2 regions of the Sulfobacillus thermosulfidooxidans genome follow, and region 2 is predicted to be linked to the other one. Evidence: predicted binding sites of a transcription regulator. Region 2 holds the regulator's gene; the other holds the start of a gene.
What was found. Region 2 encodes HrcA, which represses chaperone genes, less so after heat shock. Its sites were predicted from a motif close to TGTTAGCACTCNNNNNNNNNGAGTGCTAACA; they were not measured.
Positions count from the first base shown of each region.

Region 1: the regulator HrcA is predicted to act here: its motif matches at 1,804-1,834, upstream of AOA63_RS00515 (co-chaperone GroES).

Region 1 covers NZ_LGRO01000001.1:97,680-105,358, reverse strand. Annotated here, with positions in the region: gene groL (chaperonin GroEL) at 1-1,431, opposite strand, end outside; gene AOA63_RS00515 (co-chaperone GroES) at 1,464-1,766, opposite strand; gene AOA63_RS00510 (MogA/MoaB family molybdenum cofactor biosynthesis protein) at 1,960-2,439, opposite strand; gene moaC (cyclic pyranopterin monophosphate synthase MoaC) at 2,411-2,920, opposite strand; gene AOA63_RS00500 (M20 metallopeptidase family protein) at 2,988-4,142, opposite strand; gene AOA63_RS00495 (polysaccharide deacetylase family protein) at 4,254-4,964, shown strand; gene AOA63_RS00490 (3-hydroxyacyl-CoA dehydrogenase family protein) at 4,998-5,852, opposite strand; gene AOA63_RS00485 (acetyl-CoA C-acetyltransferase) at 5,866-7,047, opposite strand; gene murA (UDP-N-acetylglucosamine 1-carboxyvinyltransferase) at 7,277-7,679, opposite strand, start outside.
Region 2 covers NZ_LGRO01000002.1:357,777-365,455, forward strand. Annotated here, with positions in the region: gene dnaJ (molecular chaperone DnaJ) at 1-597, opposite strand, end outside; gene grpE (nucleotide exchange factor GrpE) at 645-1,280, opposite strand; gene hrcA (heat-inducible transcriptional repressor HrcA) at 1,375-2,388, opposite strand; gene hemW (radical SAM family heme chaperone HemW) at 2,478-3,647, opposite strand; gene lepA (translation elongation factor 4) at 3,644-5,443, opposite strand; gene AOA63_RS17305 (hypothetical protein) at 5,598-5,996, opposite strand; gene AOA63_RS17310 (hypothetical protein) at 6,213-7,097, shown strand; gene AOA63_RS17315 (DoxX family protein) at 7,184-7,612, opposite strand.

The DNA.
Region 1 (7,679 bases), on a different contig from region 2:
TGCATCGTAGCCGACGTTACCCGATTCCTTTTTCACCATTTCCACAATAACAGAACCTTCGAGTCCAGCGTTGAAAGCAATTTGCCGTACGGGTTCTTCTAAAGCGCGACGAACGATGTTGACTCCAATACGCTCGTCACCTTCAGCTTCAATAGCTTCTACTGCGGGAATCGCCCGGAGCAATGCTGTTCCACCACCGGGAACAATTCCTTCTTCCACAGCAGCACGGGTTGCCGACAACGCGTCTTCAATGCGCAGTTTCTTTTCTTTAAGCTCAACCTCTGTAGCAGCACCGACTTGAATCACAGCCACGCCACCGGAGAGTTTGGCCAACCGTTCTTGCAATTTTTCACGGTCATAATCAGAAGTGGTGTCTTCGATTTGCTTCTTGATAACCTGGACGCGCTTCTTAATTTCTTCTTGCGAACCGCGACCTTCGACGATGGTGGTTTCCTCTTTAGCAATCTTGACTTGGCGCGCTTGCCCTAACATATCCGGAGTGACATTCTCTAATTTGAGACCAATGTCCTCGGAAATAACTTGCCCACCGGTCAAAATCGCAATGTCTTCTAACATCGCTTTACGACGGTCACCGAATCCCGGAGCTTTCACAGCCACGGCTGTTAAGGTTCCCCGCAATTTGTTCACAACCAAGGTAGCCAAGGCTTCGCCTTCGACATCCTCAGCAATGATGACGAGGGGTTTCCCGCGCTGAACAACTTTTTCCAATACCGGCAGCAAATCTTGGATGGCAGAAATCTTCCGGTCCGTAATCAAAATGTAGGGGTCATTTAATACCGCTTCCATCTTTTCCGTGTCGGTAACCATGTACGGAGAAATGTACCCGCGGTCAAACTGCATTCCTTCGACGGTTTCTAATGTCGTGCCCGTGGTCTTTGATTCTTCAACGGTGATAACTCCGTCCGAACCGACTTTTTCCATGGCTTCGGCAATTAACCGACCAATTTCTTCGTCATTCGCCGAAATGGATGCCACTTGGCTAATCGCGTCTTTGCCCTCAATCGGTGTCGCGATTTTCCGAATCTGTTCGACGGTTACAGCCACTGCCCGCTCAATACCCCGTTTGATGCCCATGGGGTTAGCGCCCGCTGTGACGTTCTTGAGCCCTTCTTTAATCATCGCTTGCGCCAACACCGTGGCGGTTGTGGTTCCGTCACCAGCAACATCCTGGGTCTTGGTAGCAACCTCTTTGACTAATTGCGCACCCATTGATTCGAACGGATCCTCTAATTCAATTTCCCGTGCAATCGTGACACCATCGTTGGTAATTAACGGTGCGCCAAATTTCTTTTCTAACACGACATTGCGGCCCTTAGGTCCTAAGGTTACCTTCACCGCATTGGCCAATTTGTCTACACCACGCTCTAACGCGCGGCGAGCTTCTTCTTCGTAGACCATTTGCTTAGCCATTGATTTTACCTCCTAGCCAATTCTCCAGTGTGTTAAACATGAGCCAAAGACGGGTTGATCGCTGCTAACACGTCGTCTTCTTTTAATAGCCAATAATCGTGGCCGTTGACTCGCACTTTCGTTGCAGATTCTACGTTGAATAACACAACATCTTCGGATTGAATCTCTAAAGGTGCTCGGGTACCGTTGCTCAGCAGTCTCCCTGATCCTACTGCAATCACACGTCCCCGCTGCGGATTATCCTTCGCGGTGTCGGGCAGCACAATCCCCGAAGGCATAGAATCGTCACTTAAGATTTGCACCACAATATGGTCTCCCAGTGGACGAATCTCCACAGATGTTTTCCTCCTTGCAACGAGAGTAATATGTTTTTGTTAGCACTCGAAGTCGGTGAGTGCTAACGTACCCATAAAGCAGTTTACTCAAAAGGCCTAGCAGCGTCAAATAATTCCCAGACAAACAGGATCATGATAATAAGGGATTTTCCTCCATATTTCTCGCGTTATCTCACTAAATCTAGCTCAATCTTCAATTTTTATGTCCCGTTTGCCCATGAATCACCTCAAGGGCATGGTTAAGAACGGGTAAAATAACGGGCAATAACTCCTGCACAGCTTTCAACGAGCCGGGCAAGTTAATAATCAACGTACGATCTTTTTGTCCGCACACCGCACGCGACAGCATGCCCATAGGTGTGTGCTTGAGGGATTCATAACGCATAGCTTCGCTCATTCCTGGAATTTCTCGGTCGATTATCTGGCGAGTGGCCTCGGGCATGTTGTCACGGGGACCAAGTCCCGTTCCTCCTGTGGTCAAAATCAAATCCATACCCGCATCCACCCAGGCCTTGAGTTGTGTCACCAAGCCCTCCTCATCATCGGGAAGAATTTGATACGCGACCACTTCGCCCAAGTCACGAACGGCATCTTTAATATAGGCTCCGGACGTATCGGCGCGTTGACCCAAAGCCCCTTGGTCACTACTCGTCAGGATGGCGATTTTCCACATGTGAAATGCCCTCCCGTATAAAATGTCCCGAACGCCCTCCGTCTTTTTCGAGTAACAAGATATCGGTCATGACCATTGTCCGGTCCATAGCCTTGAGCATGTCATATAACGTCAATAGGCTAGCCGAGACAGCGGTTAATGCTTCCATTTCAACACCGGTAGGTGCCGTGGTGCGCACTGTCGATTCGACCACGAACCGATCCGTTTGAACGGTAATCACGATGTCAACCGCCGTAAGCGGCAAGGGATGGCATAAGGGGATCCATTCGCCAGTCCTTTTCGCCGCCATAATCCCGGCAACCCGGCTCACAGCCAATACATCGCCTTTAGGAATCCGGCCTTCCTTTACCGCTTGGCAGATTGAAGGGGAAGCCAGAAGAGCCCCTTTGGCCCGAGCCATCCGTTCGGTAATGGCTTTGCCCCCCACATTCACCATATGCACTTCGCCACGTTCATTTAAATGATTTGGATAAGTGTCCATCAGCTATGTGACCCCCTAGTGTTGGTTATGGCGGTTTATTACGTGCTCCTTGACGCCTCTAGGGACCTCATGACACATACAGTGCCACCGCCGCATAGGCTTTAGCCCCGGTGATTAAAGCTCTCTCATCCAAATTAAAACCTGCAGAGTGAATGCCCGTAACAAACTCTGGTCCGACGACGCCGACATGTAAATTGGTAGCCGGAACTTTTTGGGCAATATAGGCAAAATCCTCGGCTCCCATTGATGGTTTGGGCAAACGTCTTACCGCATCTGGTCCTAATTCTCGCTGTAGTACCGCTTCGACTTGGTCTGTCAACAAAACATCGGCGACTAAAGGCGGATAACCGCGCGTAATTTCGACAGTCGCTTGGGCACGGTACGCCGCAGCAATTTGCTCAATAAACCGGGTAAAGCGCGTTAAGGTGTTATCAATCTCTTTTGGAGACAGGATGCGGATGGTTCCTGTCAATTCCACTTCGTCTGCAATGACATTTTCTCGGTATCCGCCATGAATCGTCCCAAATGTCACCACTAAAGGTTCTGTAGGATCGTGTTCTCGGCTTACCAAAGTTTGACAGCCTTGAACAATTGCCGTGGCCGCAATGATGGCGTCCACCGTCTTGTCCGGATGCGCCCCGTGTCCCCCTTTCCCCCGCACGGTGATCTTAAAGTCGTTGGGAGAGGCCATCGCCGGCCCACTAAAAAGACCAATGGTTCCCCATGGTAACTCACTGTCCACGTGAGTCATTACGGCGCGAGTAACCCGGGGATGGTCCAAAATTCCCGCTTCAATCATCGGCAATGCTCCTCCGGGTCCTTCTTCTCCTGGCTGAAACATGAGGGTTACTGGATGTTTTAAGTCCCTTTCCCGGCGTTTCAAATAATAGGCGGCGCCTAGCAACATGGCGGTATGCGCATCGTGTCCACAAGCATGCATGCGTCCTTTCATCTTTGACGCGTAAGGCAGACCCGTTTTTTCTTCAATGGGCAATCCATCCATATCAGCCCGCAACAAAATGGCATCGCCATTTTGGGGGCCAAGATAGCCGACCACTCCGTTCTCAACTAGCCGTCGATGACCAATCCCCAATTCATCTAACGCCTCTTCAACGCGTGAGGCGGTTTTTGGAGTGTCAAGTCCTAGTTCGGGATATTGGTGAATCTTCCGTCTGATCTCCACCATCCACGGCATAATTTCTTGCCATAATAGTTCGTCCATGTGATTCAGCCCCTTTCCCTGTTTGTTCTTTTTCGCATATTGATTTGGACCAGTGCGTACACATCATGTGAGTTGGCATGCCTAGTGCCCATTAAGGAGATGACCTGTACAATGAACCAGGGATGGGGATGGCTCGTCCTAAGTCCCGTCATAATTGTCGTGTTAGCGTTCTTTCTTGTGAGTCAGCCAGCGAGTCAGGGCGCATTGACCCACGTCGTGACTGATAAAAAAGTTGTGGCCATTACCTTTGATGATGGTCCCTCCCCCAAATATACCCCATTAATTCTCAAAACTTTATCGCAATATCATGCCTATGGCACATTTTTCGTTGTCGGCAGCGAGGTTCAGCGGTTTCCCGGATTGGTTAAGGACATTGCCCACCAAGGTTCGGCCATTGCCGATCACGGCTGGAGTCACTTAAATTTACGCCGAGTAGGTGCCCAAGCATTGTGGAATGATGCGGCTAAAACGGCTCAATACGTTCAATCATTGGGGGTTTCTGTGGTCCCGTTTTACCGCCCACCATATGGCATGGTGTCAACTTCACTACTCAAAACTTTTGGAGAACACGGCTACACCGTTGTTCTCTGGTCCATTGATACAAGAGACTGGGCACGTCCGGGAGTCGCGTCAATCATCAACAAAGTGGCCACACAGGTCAAACCAGGCTCAATCATTTTGCTACATGATGGAGGCGGAAATCGCAGTCAAACCGTCACAGCCTTAAATGCCATCTTAGAACAATTAACACAAATGGGTTACAAAATGGTCACATTACCCACCTTAGTCAAAGAACGTCACGATGCGCCTAAAGCCATCTAATCACAGCAGGCTTAAAGACGGGAAAACCCGTCTTTAAGCCTTTTCATATTCGTAAAACCCCACACCGGTTTTCCGTCCGAGTAATCCTGCATCCACCATTTTGCGCAAAAGCGGTGCTGGCCGGTATTTGGAATCGGCAAAGCCTTCATATAACACTTCCATAATGGCTAAACACGTATCAAGTCCAATAAAATCCGCCAGAGTTAACGGTCCCATGGGATGATTCATCCCCAGTTTCATCACCGTGTCTATGGCTTCTTTACTAGCCACGCCCTCCTGCAATGCAAAAATAGCTTCGTTTATCATGGGCATCAAAATTCGGTTCGAGACAAATCCGGGGTAATCCTGGACAATGACAGGGGTCTTCCCCATCATCTCCGCCCACTTGACAACCTTTTGCACGGTATCTTGACTAGTCAAAGTCCCTGCCACGACTTCAACCAGGCGCATAACAGGTACCGGATTCATAAAATGCATCCCGATAACCCGTTCGGGATGAGGAACAGGGCGGGCAATCCGGGAAATAGAAATTGACGAAGTGTTTGACGCCAGAATTGTGGATGCATCAAACAGACGGCCCAGCTGTTCAAAGAGTGAAACCTTTTCCTTCTCTTGTTCAATAATCGCTTCGACGACCAAATCGACCGGGGGTACCAAGGCCAGATCACGAGGAACAGCAATCCGCCCCATAATAGCATCAGCCTGGGATGTATCCATCTCGCCTTTTTGCACCGCTCGGTCTAAACGAGCGCGAATCTGTTGTAGCGCTTTTTCTGTTTGCTGCTTAAGGCTGTCCCAAAGAAACACCTCAAAATCGTGCTGAGCCGCATTTTGAGCAATTCCAGTGCCCATTTGGCCGGCTCCAACAACTAACAACCGCAATGACACGTGCCATCATCTCCTAATCCACGCGAACCAGTGTCGCTTCGCCCTGTCCGCCACCACTACAAATGGTCGCCACTCCATAGCCTCCACCGATTCGTTGCAATTCGACAATCAACGTCATTAATATTCTGGCTCCCGACGCGCCAATCGGATGGCCCAATGCCACAGCGCCCCCATTGACATTCACAATTTCCGGATCAAATTCGCCAATTTTGATACTTGTTAACGTCACTGCGGCAAACGCCTCATTAATTTCAATACGCTTCAATTCTGAAGCATCCAATCCTGCCCGGGATAACGCCATTTGTGCCGCATAGGCCGGCACTGTGTGAAGATATTTAGGCGCTCGTGAAACATAACCAGAACTAATGATCGTGGCCAAAATGGGTAAACCCAGTTCTTTAGCCATATTCTTTTCCATTACCACAAGTGCAGCAGCCCCGTCAGTCAATCCTGGCGCATTGCCTGCGGTAACCGTTCCGTCTTCCACAAATACTGGGCGCAATGAGCTGATTTTTTCAAGGCTCGTATCCCGCCTAGGTCCTAAATCCTGTTCAATCACAGTTTTTTCCCCGCGCTTGCCTTGAACGGTGAATGGTGCGATTTCCTTAGCAAACCGTCCGCTATCAATGGCTTCAATAGCCCGCATATGACTGCGGTATGCCCACTCATCTTGGGCTTTACGCGATATGCCAAATTCTTTGGCCACTTCGCTGCCATAAACCCCCATGTGACATTGTCCAAAACTGCACCATAAACCGTCTTTAATAACGGCATCGACGAAGGTGGTATCACCCATACGCAAACCAAAACGAGCCCCGTCGACTAAATACGGAGCCCGGCTCATGGATTCCATGCCTCCAGCCACAGCCGACCGAATTTCTCCTGCCCGGATTGCCATGTCCGCTAAATTGACTGCTCGTAAACTCGACGCACACACTTTATTGATTGTGTCCGAAGGAACAGTATCAGGCATACCCGCGCCAATAGAAGCTTGACGGGAAGGAATTTGGCCAGCCCCCGCTTGCACAACTTGCCCCATAAAGACATAATCAATCGCTTGAGGATCAAGTGCAATGCGGTCTAAGGCGGCACGAATTACGTGAGCTCCAAGTTCCGTGGCCGGGACATCTTTTAATGCCCCCCCAAAAGGAACAAAGGGGGTCCTGGCTAAACTCACCACAACACTTTCTGGCATGTGAGGTCATCTGCCTTTCTAACAAATTCGACAAGTTTTTGATTTTCCGGGTGATTCCAGGAAAAGCAGGCTTTATGGATCTTCTCTTTCATCTTCGTACCGTCAAACATGCCTTGTAAAAGGACATCTATTTCGATGTGAGAAGTGAATCCACAAAAGCCTGTTTGAATACGGGCTTCAGCTGTTATTATACTGCTGTGGGCCTGATTGCAGGGTGTGATGCCCAAGCTCACAACATTTTTGGATATTTGCCGCTATTCTCATCTTCACGATAGATTTTTGCGCCTAAGGAACTTAATTTTTGTTCGAGCGCATGATAACCCCGATCGATATATTCCACCCCTTCAACTATCGTTGTTCCCAAGGCTCCTAATCCTGCCAGCACCAGGGCAGCACCACCCCGAATATCCTGGGCCTGCACGGGGGCCCCAGTCAGTTGCTCAACCCCGCGAACAATGGCTGTTTCCCGTTCGAGTTTGATATCGGCGCCGAGACGCACTAAATCATGAGCATAGCCAAAACGGTTTTCAAACACGGTTTCTTGGACAACGGCCACACCATCAGCCAAGCTTAATAAACTCACCATTTGCGGATGCAAATCGGTCGGGAAACCAGGATGAGGCAAGGTTTCG
Region 2 (7,679 bases):
ACACGGCACCGGAATAATCCGTCCACTGCCATGACATTTTGGACAAGTTTCCACCTGGCGAATCCGTCCTAAGAAACTTTCTCGGATCCGTTCGACTTGCCCATTACCATGACAAGTGGGGCACATTTCGAGGCGTGTCCCCGGTTCCGCCTGGTTACCGTGACATCTCGGGCAGATTTCATCCCGTTTCACCCGAATAGTTTGCATGCTCCCGGTGAGCACTTCCTCTAGTGTTAAGGTTAAATCGTACCGTAAATCGGGGCCTTTAATAGGCCCACTACGACGTCCTTGTGAGGAACCATTGCCAAAGAAAATATCAAAAATGTCACCAAATCCACCAAAGCCGAAATCTTGGCCAAAGGGATTGCCCATTTGCGGGCCATCGGCGCCAAATTGATCATATCGTGCGCGTTTTTCGGGGTCCTGTAACACTTGATACGCTTCATTGATTTCTTTAAATCGCTCTTCCGCCGTCTTATCTCCGGGATTGGCATCGGGGTGATACTTGGCGGCCAGGCGTCGAAAAGCACGCTTGATTTCGTCAGGACTCGCATTGCGGCTAACACCCAACACTTCATAATAATCGCGCTTTGCCATTCGCTAAATTCCCTCCTCTTCTCTGCCTCAATGCCAGTCACAAGACTTCATGATGCCGATTCCGTTTCCGATTTTTGGGGTTCTGATGTGCCCTGCCCCGTGGATACCTTCACCAAGCTGGCACGCAAGACACGGTCTTTCCATTGAAATCCCTTTAATAATTCCTCAATAATGGTTCCTTCTGGCTCATCACTGTCGACCCGTTGGACCGCTTCATGCAGCCTCGGATCGAAGATGGTCCCCACTGTCGGAATCGGGGTCACCCCAAATTTGGTTAAGACATCGTTAAAGCCTTTCAGAGTCATTTCGACTCCCATGCGCCACGCTTTGGCTTCATCGGTGTCCGGCATATATTTCAACGCCCTCTCTAAATTGTCATACACGGGCAGAAAATCTCCCAAAATCGCGCCAGTTACATAACCGCGGAGCTCTTCACGTTCCCGGTCTACGCGACGCCTATAGTTATCAAAATCTGCTTGAAGGCGCACAAGCTGGTCATAACGGTCCTGCGCTACCTGTTCCCAATTGGTTTCATTGTCATTAGCAGCGGCTTCTTGGCCTTCGGCCTCACCTTGCGCATCCACCTGCTCTTGACCTTCGTCAACTAGCGATTCGGTGCCTTGTTGCTCTTCATCATATGGTTCCGCATCTGTATGCGCTTTCTTGTCGCGCTCGTCCGCCATTAAAAAATCCTCCCTATTTCACGAAGCTCGTGTTGAGATTTCGATCTCATCTTATCTTAGCATTCCTTATTTTTAATACGGCTGGGGCTTTTCATTACGCCCATTTCAGAGCCTGAGACAGTTCGTCCGAAACCACTTCCAAAACTGTCATCACATAAGCATATTGCATCCGTCTAGGACCGACAACCATGACACGCCCCACCACGGTCTGCCCTACACGGTAGGACGCGGTAACCACACTGCAATCCTGAATGTCTTCAATGGACGTTTCTGAGCCAATCAATGCCATAACCCCGTCGGCAGGGTGCGAATGGACAATTTGTTCGACAGCTTTATCTTGCTCCAAAAACCCTAAGACTCTGCGTACTTTGTTAATATCATTAAACTCCGGATAATTGAGGATGGTTAAGGGACCCGCTACCGTCATCCGTTCTTCGTCAGAGCCCTCGGTCAAAAACCACCCCAGTACGGTTTGCCATAATGCAGCATGTTCAAAAAGGCTCGTGGATAACGGATCTAATATATAATTTTGTAAATCGCGCATCGAAACCCCCGCGAATTGACGCGAGAAATCTTGCGCGAGGGCATTTAACTGGGACAAACTCAATTCTTTGGGAATCGATACCGTCTTATTTTGTGTAAATCCATCAGCTGTGCGAATAATTAATAGGGCACTATCTTCTCCCACGCCCACAAAATGCAGTGCGGAAAAAATTCCTTGTTCCCATGAGGGAGCGAGGACAATAGAAGGATAGCCCGTAATATCACTAACTAACTTGGCTGTTTGGTGAATAAACCACTCCAGCTCTCGCACGCGTGACTGGTACGTGGACCGGATGCGCTCCAGCAACTCATGGCCAATTGGCGCTTTGGACATTAATTCATCGACATAAAAACGGTAGCCCTTATCCGAGGGTACTCGGCCCGCTGATGTATGCGGCTGTTCCAGAAAACCCCATTCTTCCAAATCTGCCATTTCATTGCGAATCGTCGCAGGACTAATGCCCAAATTATATTTTTTTGCTAAAGTGCGAGAACCCACAGGCTCTGCGGAATTAATGTAGTCTTCCGTCAAAGCTTGCAAAATGGTTCGTTTCCGTGTATCCACCCCAGTCACCTCCTGCCCGTGTTAGCACTCTCGTATGCCGAGTGCTAATATACCCTATTAGGTAAAATAGCCTGGGATTCACATCACTGTCAAGCATATTGACCCGTCCCCACAAATTCCCGAAACACATAGTTAGCCATATCACGCCCGCGTGCACTCAGGCGGATCCGGTCTTTTTCCCGTTCAATAAGACCTTGGTTATGAAGGCGACGAAATATAGAACCTAAAAGTCCTTCGGGATTCACCCCGAATCTGCGATAGAACCGGCTACGCGAAAATCCGGCCTCTTCTCGCAGGCCTAACCATACATATTCTCGCATTTCCTCATCGCGATCCAACCATTCCTCTCCCGCCTTGACGTTTTCCCCAGCCTCTATCGCTTCCATATATCGTCTGATGCCGCGAATATTCCACCATCGGCGTCCGTGCCAATATCCATGGGCACCAGCACCTAACGCCAAATAAGGATTCATAGTCCAATATAAGCGGTTATGCCGCGAATGTTTTCCCGGAAGACAATAGTTCGATATTTCATAAGCTACAAATCCTGCCTGGAGTAATGTCATGCGCCCCATATCGGCCATATCGGCAGTCCGATCAGTAGGAGGTAAGGACAAGATACCCCTTTTTAACTGCGTGGCAAGAGGTGTGCCTTCCTCAATTTGTAATTGATATAAGGACAAGTGATCCGGTTTTAGCGCCAATACTGCTTCCAGAGATTCTTGCCATTCGGCTAAAGTCTGTTGCGGCAACCCATAAATTAAATCACAATTCACATTCTCAAACCCCGCCTCACGCGCAGCTTCCATAGCGCGCGCAGCGTCTTCCACGGTATGAATCCGGTTCAGCTGTTGCAGATGATGATTTTGCCATGCCTGCACACCGAGTGACAGGCGATTGACGCCCGCCTCACGATACTGGCGTAATCGTTTGACATTAATAGTTCCGGGATTCGCCTCCATGGTGATCTCTACAGATTGCCAGTTATGGGAAAACCGCGTGCCTATGGCCTCAAGAAGGCTAGCAATCAATGCTGGTTCTAACAACGATGGGGTGCCTCCACCTAAAAAGATGGAGACGAGATTTCCGGCAGGTATTTCCAATTGCTGATTCCACTCTTTTATTAACGCACTGACATAGCGCCGGTAATCGTCTTCACCCATTCCCGTAATGGTATTAAAGTCGCAATACGTACAACGTGCCTGACAAAACGGAATGTGAATATATAATCCCCAATCAGATAAGGCCGGATCCATCATTTATTATCGTCCACTCGTAAAATGGCCATAAATGCTTCCTGAGGAATCTCCACATTTCCCACTGCCTTCATTCGTTTTTTCCCTTCTTTTTGTTTCTCAAGGAGTTTCCGTTTCCGGGTAATGTCACCGCCGTAACATTTAGCTAACACGTCTTTACGCATCGCTTTAACCGTTTCCCGGGCAATAACCCGTCCGCCAATTGCCGCTTGCAACGGCACCTCAAACAACTGACGCGGAATCAGATCGCGGAGTTTTTCCACCAGTGTTCGTCCCCGGTAATAAGCCTTGTCCCGGTGTACAATCATGGAAAAGGCATCCACAACTTCCCCATTGATGAGAATGTCAAGACGCACCAAATCCGATGGAGCAAAGCCGCTCCACTGGTAATCGAAAGAAGCATACCCTCGGGTCCGAGATTTCAACTGATCAAAGAAATCGAACATGATTTCTCCTAAAGGCAGCGAGTAGGACAACATGGCTCTTTGGCTATCAATATAGGAAAGATCTTTATAAATACCACGGCGTTCCTGAGCCAATTCCATAACCGCACCAATATATTCACTGGGTGTAATAATACTGGCACTCACCATCGGCTCCCGGATTTCCTCAATATCTCCAGCCGGCGGCATGAGTGCTGGATTATCGACTCGAATTTCTTCTCCCGTAACAAGCCTCACTTGATACACCACGTTGGGAGCGGTGGTAATCAGGGATAAATTGTACTCACGTTCCAACCGTTCTTGAATGACGTCTAAGTGTAACAGGCCAAGAAATCCTGCCCGAAAGCCAAAGCCGAGGGCGGCCGAGGTTTCTGGTTCAAATGTTAACGAGGCATCATTGAGTTGCAGTTTTTCCAAAGCTTCTCTAAGCCGCCCATAATCACTGGTGTCAACGGGATATAAGCCTGAAAACACCATCGGCTGTGCCGGACGATATCCGGGCAGCGCCTCTTTGGCTGGATTGTCAGCAAGTGTGACGGTATCCCCAACTCGAGTATCTTGAACCGTTTTGATTGATGCGGCGAAAAATCCAACCTCTCCTGTCGACAAGGACGAAACGCTTGTGGGATGAGGACGAAACACTCCAATTTCCGTCACTTCAAAGGAGGCGCCGGTTGCCATAAATTGAATCTTATCTCCAACATGCAGCGCCCCATCAACAACCCGAATATACACCAAGACGCCTTTATAACTATCAAAGCGTGAGTCAAAAATTAGAGCTCTTAATGGCGCATGCTGATTGCCTTGCGGAGGCGGAATGCGGGAGACGATAGCCGCCAGCGTCTCATCAATACCGATGCCTTGTTTGGCCGAAACCAAGATGGCTTCGGTTCCGTCTAAACCGATTTCGATTAATTCTTCTTGGACGCGCTCGGGATTGGCGTTAGGCAAATCAATTTTATTAATAATAGGAATAACGGTCAGATCATGTTCTAAGGCCAAATACAAATTAGCCAATGTTTGGGCCTCAACGCCTTGTGCCGCGTCAATTACTAATAAAGCACCTTCACATGCTTGCAATGCGCGCGACACTTCATAGGTAAAATCAACATGGCCCGGGGTATCAATTAAATTGAGTTCGTAACGTTGCCCTTGATTTTCATATTCCAAACGCACCGCTTGCGCTTTGATGGTAATCCCGCGCTCGCGTTCTAGATCCATTGAATCCAACACTTGTGGAGCCATCTCACGCGCCGTTAACGTTCCCGTTCGTTCAATGAGACGGTCCGCCAAAGTACTTTTGCCATGATCAATATGGGCGATAATTGAGAAGTTCCGAATTTCCGATTGGTTCACGTTTGCCCTCCAGCATCCCAATTCCTATCCTATCTATTTTACTGGTTTGCTATGTCAATGAAAAGAAAGAGAAGGCCGATGGTTCCTGTCATCTGTCACGGGGAACCACCGGCCAGGTTTTTGTGTTGTTTGTCTGTGTTGTTTGTCTAATGAATTAGGCTACAGGCAAGAATTTCACACTTTGTGGTTCCATCTGCCCATTATGATATCCATCATTACGTTCAGGGGGAGCCTTCATTAACCTGACACTAAAGGTGCCATTGTCGTCACTGTCAAAGTCCCCTAAATTCACCCAATGCGCGCTTGGTGTCTCCCGGACGCTGACATAGGTATTGTGATTCGCATGAAAGACATCATATTGAGCAGTCCCATTACCGGGCGGCACTAAAACTTCCACATCATATTTTGAAGCCGCTCCAATTTCCGGATTTAAAAATGATTGGTCATAACGCCTGGCTAATCCGCGGACGCGAACAGCATCGGTAAGAAAAAATGATCCGACAATTACCACAAGTCCGCCTGCTACCCATAAAACCTTAGCGGCTTTCGTCATAAATTACCCTCCTTTATTTAGTATTAGTTCATTATAATTGTCTGGATTCAAATTTCGGCAATCACTCATTTGAACCAACCCTGTCACCCGTTCAAGATTAAATCCATTGAACTGCATACGAAAAATATTATCCGCAAAATTTAACTGTTGCAAAACTCAGCCGTCTCATCGTATAATGCAGATGCAAATAATTTGCATTTAAAGAAGGGATGGCCCATGATTAATCTCTGGAACCCTCATGCTATTGGGCTCAGCATCGGCTTGATTCTGTTAACGGCAGTGCTATTAGGCATGGTTCATGGAATTACACCCGATGAACATACCTGGCCTATTACGTTTAGTTATGCCATTGGCAGTTATAGCAGCCGTGGAGGAATGAAAGCAGGATTTTTGTTTTCCCTCGCCTTCACGTTTCAGCGCGCCATCGCTTCCGAGTTGGCATTTCTCGCTCTCGCCCGGTTTCTTTTTCATGGTTCCTGGGAGTATATCGTATACAGCATTGTGGGAATCGTTATGGTCGGATCAGGAGCTTATATTTTAAAATGGAATCGTCATTTTCATTTCTTCCACTTTGCCGATCATTTGCCGAGTCCTGATTCCCAAGATCCGCGACCCATTCCCATGTACATGCCTTTGGTCCATGGTTTTATTGCGGGATGGGGGACTGGCGCTTTTGCCCTCATCGTCTACACCGTGCTCGCCCCGGCTATGCATCACTGGTATTTGGCGTTTTTACCCGGTTTATTCTTCGGGTTAGGCACGATGCTTATGCAAATTCTTTTAGGATCGATGGTCGGTTTATGGATGGAAAAGCGTCACTTAAGTGAAGAAGATAAAAGCTATGTTGCCCGGAAAGTGAGTGGCCGTACTCTATTATATGGAGGATTGGCCTTTATTGCCGCGGGATTTTTGGGGATCGCATTTCCGGTTATTGGCAGTTGGCAAATCACAACAGGAATTAAAGTGCATAATCTCGATCATTTGGGCATTGGCTTCGTTCTGGCCGTAATCGTCTTATTCTCAGTGGCCTGGATTTCCTTCATTAAAAGCCTTCACGAAATCAACAAGTCGAAACTCCCGCCCTCCCGGGAAGTTGGATAATCCAGCCTCCCGGATAGTGACAACCTCTTGTTTAGGGATCGATAACATTTCGTGGGGAGTTTCAATTTTGCACTATTTATCAGTGCTTAGGTAGCATTCGACCGTTTTTCGGCCTTTGGCTGTACACTCATGGCAAACATGAGATTCATAATCCCCATGAGCAAATTAAGTTCCATATCATGCGGTTCTTTGAAACCCAGCGTCAAAAAGAATACCGTATTTAAAATAAATAAAATAAATGGGGATATGCGCCCTCCACGGGCCAATACTAATAGCCCACCTCCAAAGATTTCTAGCACCCCGACAGCATAACCAAAAATCACGACATGGGGAAAAATGTACGTGCGAATGATCGGCGCCAAGGGCGTCGTCGGCAACGCTTGTGTGACGCGCGGAATCAACCACACACTAGTTGGGGTATACATTTTAAAAATACCCCGCCAAAGAAAATATAAGCCGTCAACAATGCGTAAGACTGTTATCCAGCGCATGTCAATAATCTGATAGCGATTCATGCCCATGCCTCCTCGACATCCCTTGACTGCATCTTATCGCACTGTACGATCTATAGAGCACTTTTGC